Regions from separate parts of the Lysinibacillus sp. NPDC059133 genome, predicted to be linked through region 2. Evidence: riboswitches for the same ligand, from Rfam matches in the RefSeq annotation. Region 2 holds a riboswitch; each other region holds the start of a gene.
What was found. A riboswitch is a leader RNA that binds a small molecule or an ion and turns the genes downstream of it on or off. The one in region 2 is predicted to bind magnesium.
Positions count from the first base shown of each region.

Region 1: linked by a shared signal. The riboswitch ahead of ACFXN8_RS20840 (magnesium transporter CorA family protein) and the one ahead of mgtE (magnesium transporter) in region 2 are both predicted to bind magnesium.
Region 3: linked by a shared signal. The riboswitch ahead of mgtE (magnesium transporter) and the one ahead of mgtE (magnesium transporter) in region 2 are both predicted to bind magnesium.

Region 1 is NZ_JBHZDH010000051.1:9,049-11,328, reverse strand. Features, by position in the region: gene ACFXN8_RS20845 (magnesium transporter CorA family protein) at 1-137, opposite strand, end outside; gene ACFXN8_RS20840 (magnesium transporter CorA family protein) at 159-1,088, opposite strand; M-box (ykoK) riboswitch at 1,336-1,510, opposite strand.
Region 2 is NZ_JBHZDH010000002.1:45,068-47,347, forward strand. Features, by position in the region: gene mgtE (magnesium transporter) at 1-1,117, opposite strand, end outside; M-box (ykoK) riboswitch at 1,377-1,539, opposite strand; gene ACFXN8_RS01515 (DUF5071 domain-containing protein) at 1,543-1,929, opposite strand; gene ACFXN8_RS01520 (class I SAM-dependent methyltransferase) at 2,094-2,280, opposite strand, start outside.
Region 3 is NZ_JBHZDH010000024.1:41,183-43,462, forward strand. Features, by position in the region: gene ACFXN8_RS14115 (AcpB/EbpR/MafR family transcriptional regulator) at 1-401, shown strand, start outside; M-box (ykoK) riboswitch at 708-873, shown strand; gene mgtE (magnesium transporter) at 1,127-2,280, shown strand, end outside.

The DNA of each region.
Region 1 (2,280 bases), on a different contig from region 2:
TTCGGAACATTAAGTTTATTTGAAATTTGAGAAATTTCAGCATCTGTCGGATCCACAAGATAGAGCAACGTGTTGTGAACAATATCAGATACCTGTTGTAATTGACCTATTGAATTACTTTGATATATCGTAAGCATCTTTTCTCCTCACTTTCTCTTCTAAAATAGCCGTTTTTTATAAAATACCCAACCTGTCAACAAGCTAATGACTGCAGAGATTGACATTAGTACTGCTAATGCATATGCACCATCTTGCTTTGGTAATGGGAAATTCATCCCATAAATTGTTGCGACCATCGTCGGAAACGTCAAGATAATCGTAAATGCAGTTAAAACTTTCACTACAACACTAAGGTTAATTTCAATCGCCGCAGAATATGCATCCATCATATTACCTAAATTTTCGTTGTAAATTTTTGATGTATCAAGAGCTTGTTGCATCTCATTAAGAGTGTCTTGCATCCGTTTTTCATCTTCTTCATTCATTTCAAGTACTCTTGACAATTTCCTCATCATTACAAGATTTACTGTTAACGCCTTTATGAAATAAACAAGACTCTTATTTATATTGAGTAAAGTATACACTTCACTGTTCTTGATTGATTTTTGTATTAATTTTTCAGATACAATAACTTTTTGATTAATATCATCAAGGCATCGTAAACAATAACGGGCCGAAATAAGCAACAATTGTAAAATAAAAGATACGTTTATATTGTTATTAAAATTCTTATCGAGAATTTTGCTAAATTCCTGTAAAATCGGATGATTAACGCGACAAATTATTACAATTACTTCACTTGTTTGAATAATACCGATTGGAATTGTCCTATATGGTATAGTTTCACCATTTGGCATTTTTAAGGGTACATTGACAATCAGTAATAAATCATTTCCGCTTTTTTCTATTCGTGATCGTTCATCAATATCAAGGGAGTCACTAATAAAGTCAGTTGATACTCCAAGTCGATTAGCAACATACTGTATATCCTCTTCGGATGGTTCAGTGAGATATACACAGCTACCCTGAACGATCTTAGGCTGTTCTTCCAGTAGCCCTTCTTTGCTTCTTTTATAGATTTTAAGCATTGAATCGCCCTCCTAATCTGCTGAATTAAAACAGATTTAAGTTTTTTACTCCTACTATCTTCATCGGTCGGACTCGGACTCTCCATTTTGACCCCCTCCTTTCTAAAAATGAACTCTTTTACCCCTGCTAAAAGGATTTAATCGATATGGCATTATGCAATAAGGATCTTTTTGGAAATTAAAAAACCCTCTAGGAGTCCTAGAGGGTTTAAAAAGTGCACAAAAATAAGCAGCACAAAAAAGCACTTTCGATTCCCCCTAGTCGAGTTTTAGCACTATACACCGTAAAGAGATGAATTTATCTCTTAGCCACCTTATGAAAAGCCTTAATCCGGCAATTCCTGTTCTACCCATGGGCATCTTTCGATATTTCTGGGCAGTGGCCTATGTTTGTATAGGAGCCTCACCTAACGAGGTTTTATTTAATTTCTTCGCAATCGTAAGCCGTATTTTTTGATTTGTCAAGAGTCAAAAAATTTTTTTTAGGTTTTTTTTATTACGAATTCCCGTGCGAAATAAGAAATAAACGGAGTAGAAATTTGCGGTTGTTTACGAAAAAAATTTTCTCAAACAAAACAGATAAAGAGCTTTCGTAATACTTTACTCTAATCAATTATGCCTCGGCATAATCTCGTAGCTCACATATTACCAAAAAGATTCCAGTAAACTTTGCTCCGTAACGAAAGTAGAGAGACAAAAAGCAATTGCCCCTCTCCACTCTATGTATTTTCATCGATTTTTGTATTGATCCTATTTAGATTTTTTGTTCAGCAGTTTTAAATAAAAAAACTTACGTATTCTGAAAAGGGCTTAACAACTGTTACAGAGGCTATTGATTATCGTAAATTACAAATTTATAAATTTTAAATTCGAAAAATCTCTACCCCACAATTTGATTAAGTAAAAATTGTAAGCATAAAAATATGGCTCATCAAATAGAGGATTTACAAGACCCTGGAGCGAGCCAGTAGGCGAGGGAAGGGTAAAGAGGAATTACGTCTCTGTGATACGCATTCGTAGCCAATATCATTTTGCCCCAAGTGGCTAATCGGACCCCCAGACGGAACAGAAATCCTCCCATGTTATGATGATGCACCGAAAATACACTATTTCCCTGATACCATTTTTTAAGGTTTTTTCTTTTGAACAGTTGTTGACAACCAAAATTATTCGGAGTACAATTCACTTGAAA
Region 2 (2,280 bases):
ATATTCCACAGGTAATGCCAATAATCAATCCAACTTTAAGTTCTCTAATAATAAGTTTAAAAACTACTCCTTTATTAGTATCGGTAGTAATTAGACCTCTTACTACAACAGCTAATGATTGAGTATCCGTATTTCCAGTCATACCAGCAATCATAGGCATAAAGAACGCAAGTGCGACAACTTTGGATAATGTTTCCTCAAAACCACTAATAATGGTCCCTGAAACTAATCCGATAAATAAAAGTAAAATAAGCCAGGGAAGTCGGCGATACGCAGCCACGTGTGCCTTCGTGTCAAAATCAATGGCTTTACCAGATGCCGAAAGTTTTTCAATATCTTCGTTTGCTTCCTTGATAACAACGTCAATAATATCGTCAACTGTTACTATTCCTACTAATTCATTATTTTTTTCAACAACAGGAATTGATAAAAAATCATAACGCTCTATTACACGAGCTACTTCTTCTTGATCCGTTTCAACAGAAACGGAGATCACTCTGCTATACATAATATCCTGAATCTTTTCAAATTCATCACTTATTATTAAATCTCGATAGGATACAACACCTACTAATTTTTTATCATTATCAATTACATATAAATAGTTAATCGTTTCCGAGAATTCTGCAAATGTTTTAAGTTTATCAACTGATTCTCGAATAGTATAGTGTTGAGGAATCCACACAAAACGGTTTGTCATTATTCGTCCTGCCGTTTCAGGAGAATAATTCATTATATTTTGAACAATTTTTGATTCTTCTTGCTTCATACCTGAAAGAAGTTCTTCAATTTTATCAGGAGATAGGTTTTCTAACAATGAAGCTAAATCATCATTATCCATTAAATCCATTACCTGTCCTGATTTTTCGATCCCTAATTTATTAAGAACTTTTAATTGATGTACTTTTTCAAGCTCTTGAATGAGTTCAGCGATTTGTTCAGGAGTAAGAAACAATAAGAAACGTGTATGATGTTTTTCTGGTAACCCCTCAAAAATCCGTGCAATATCATAAGGTTGGAGTTCCTTTAATATTGCTTGGAACTCTTTCTGTTTTCCTTCTTTTAATGCCTTAATAATTTGAAGCGTTATTTGATCTTCTGGCATGTTTTTAATCATTTTAACAACCACTACTCCTTCATTGAGGAATAAAAGAATATTCCCCCAACGATAAGACATTCGTTAAGAAAGATAATTTAAAATTCCTCATGGATATTCTGTGTATTTAGTTCATTTTTATAATACTTCGAGTCTGGTTCTGAATAGTTATCCATTTTCCTCACCTCACAAAAAAATAAAACACCTTCATAACGAATGAAGGTGTTTACACGGTACTATATACGTACATTGATTGCACAACAAATTAATTGTAGCTAATCTACTCCTCCATTCATAGAGCTTTAGCACTGTGTGGCATAGGACAGAGCCAGCTACATTAAAAACCACCTTATGTCGATGGTTTCTGTTGACCCATTGGCGTCTTTCGACATTTTTGGGCAGTAGCATATCTCCTACACAGGAGCCTCTTGAAAAGGGATATTTTTTTAGATTGTTTCCAAAATCTCTTTTGCGATTTCATCAAGTTCTTCTGCGAGTTCATTATGTGTAGGTGTTTCAGCAACTCTTGTTAAATACTCTCTAAACTGAACTCTTGACTCTACTGGCAATTCAATAACCAAAAAGTGTAAAATAAACCACTTCCAGTTTTCGTCATCTGAAGATAAAACATCTTGCACATGTGGGACAATTTCTTCTGGAAAAGTTAATAGTAATTCTAATACGCTTGGTGCTACTGGCCAATTCATATCTTGAATCCATTCAAGGAGGTTAGGCAGTAAAGGCAATATTTTATCTCTATCCATTTTTTCAATCATTTCTACTCTATCATTATCATGCTTATGTCTTGGCAAAAGATATTCAAAGTTTTCCATATGCATCTCTCCCTTAGATTTTTATACATGGCAATCTATTTATTGTATCAGTCTTTATTGAACTAATCTGCGCCGTTAGTTCAATAAGAAAAAAAGAGCTGCCTACGCAACTCAATGATCTTCAAGTAAAGCACCCCGTTCGTTGAATAAGGAAAATACTAAGGTTACTTTTTCATACCGATGTATAGTAGGTGAGATGAAATCCCTAGAATATATGGGTCTGTCGCTTTTTCTTTTATTAAATTAATGATTTTATTTACTTCCTCTTCACCCTTTCCTTTCCAGTAATTCCAACTATCGTTGTTTAAAATAACTCCTGGATTTGAACCAATTAAATCTAATAATGTTTCA
Region 3 (2,280 bases), on a different contig from region 2:
ATAAGGAATTTAAATGGACTTCGAATTTTTTTACGGAAACGTTATACATATTGATTATAAATTGGGGACACTTATTGAGTGCATTAAAAAGTAAAGTTCCGATACTTCATGTAGGAATATTTTGTGATGCAGACATAGAACACACTGAGTTCATACAAAATATAATGGTATATCAATTTGGACATTTAATTAAGCCATTTATAATTGAGGAATTAAATCTAAGTACTTTCAGAGAGGTTTCCAAAAATTATGACTTAATTATCACGAATATTTCAGGGTTAAAAGATATATCCGCTCCTTTAATTTGCGTTAATACAATTCCTTTGTCACATGATCTGAATAAAGTACAAAAAGAAATTTTCACTTTAATTCATTTGAAACTTTCTAAAGAGTTTGAATAAGTAAGTGATTTAAGAGTTCCTTTTGTGTAATGTAAGCCAACAAAGGAACTTATTGATTTATTTTTCATTTAATCAGAGTTACAGAAATCAGCAATTCTAACATCTGATAGCTAAAAAAATCCTGTGATATACAGAATCTTTTCGTGTTTAGCAGACGGTATATATTTAAATAGGAGACAAAGTCATAAAAAAATGAATCCAATTCAATAGCTACTTAAGACAGAGATACTAATGTGTAAAAATATTAAATCATTTATAAAAACATTGACTTTTCAAAGATATTCTTATAGAGTGAAATTTCAAACAAAACATCCTCGTTAGGTGAGGCTCCTGTGTAGGAGATATGCTACTGCCCAAAAATGTCGAAAGACGCCAATGGGTCAACAGAAACCATCGACATAAGGTGGTTTTTAATGTAGCTGGCTTTGTCCTATGCCACACAGTGCTAAAGCTCTACGAATGGAGGAGCACATTTGCTACATTTATTTGTAGTGCAATCAATGTAGGTTTATAGTACCGTGTAAACACCTTCATTCGTTATGAAGGTGTTTTATTTTTCTGTGAGGTGAGGAAAATGGATGACTATTCAGAACCAAACTCGAAATGTTATAAAAATGAACTAAATACAAAGAATATTTATGAGGAATTTTAAATTATCTTTCTTAACTATTGCTTTATCGTTGAGAGGAATTTTGTTTTTGTTTCTCAATTAAGGAGTGGTTAAAATGATTAAAAACATGACAGAAAACCAAATAACTCTTCAAATTTTCAAGTCATTAAAAGAAGGGAAACAGAAAGAATTTCAAGCAATATTAAAGGAACTCCAACCTTATGATATTGCACGGATTTTTGAGGGGTTACCAGAAAAACATCATACACGTTTCTTATTGTTTCTTACTTCTGTACAAATCGCTGAACTCATTCAAGAGCTTGAAAAGGTACTCCAATTAAAAGTTCTTAATAAATTAGGGATTGAAAAATCAGGACAGGTAATGAATTTAATGGATAATGATGATTTAGCTTCATTATTAGAAAACCTATCTCCTGATAAAATTGAAGAACTTCTTTCAGGTATGAAACAAGAAGAATCAAAAATTGTTCAAAATATCATGAACTACCCCCCTGAAACTGCAGGACGAATAATGACAAACCGTTTTGTGTGGATTCCTCAACACTTTACTATTCGAGAATCAATTGATAAACTCAAAATTTTTGCAGAGTTCTCAGAAACGATTAACTATTTATATGTAATTGATAATGATAAAAAATTAGTAGGTGTTGTATCCTATCGGGATTTAATCATAAGTAATGAATTTGAAAAAATTCAGGATATTATGTATAGCAGAGTAATCTCCGTTTCTGCTGAAACGGATCAGGAAGAAGTTGCTCGTGCAATAGAACGTTATGATTTTTTATCAATTCCTGTTGTAGAAAAAAATAATGAATTAGTAGGAATTGTAACAGTTGACGATATTATTGACGTTGTGATCAAGGAAGCAAATGAAGATATTGAAAAACTTTCGGCATCTGGTAAAGCCATTGATTTTGACACGAAGGCACTCGTGGCTGCATATCGCCGACTTCCCTGGCTTATTTTACTTTTATTTATCGGATTAGTTTCAGGGACCATTATTAGTGGTTTTGAGGAAACATTATCCAAAGTTGTTGCACTTGCCTTCTTTATGCCGATGATTGCTGGGATGACTGGAAATACAGGCACTCAATCGTTAGCTGTTGTTGTAAGAGGTCTAATCACTACAGATACAAATAAAAGAGTAGTTTTTAAACTTATTATTAGGGAACTTAAAGTTGGATTGATTATTGGCATTACCTGTGGAATATTAATCTCGATTATAGCCTATATTTGGCAGGGAAATCC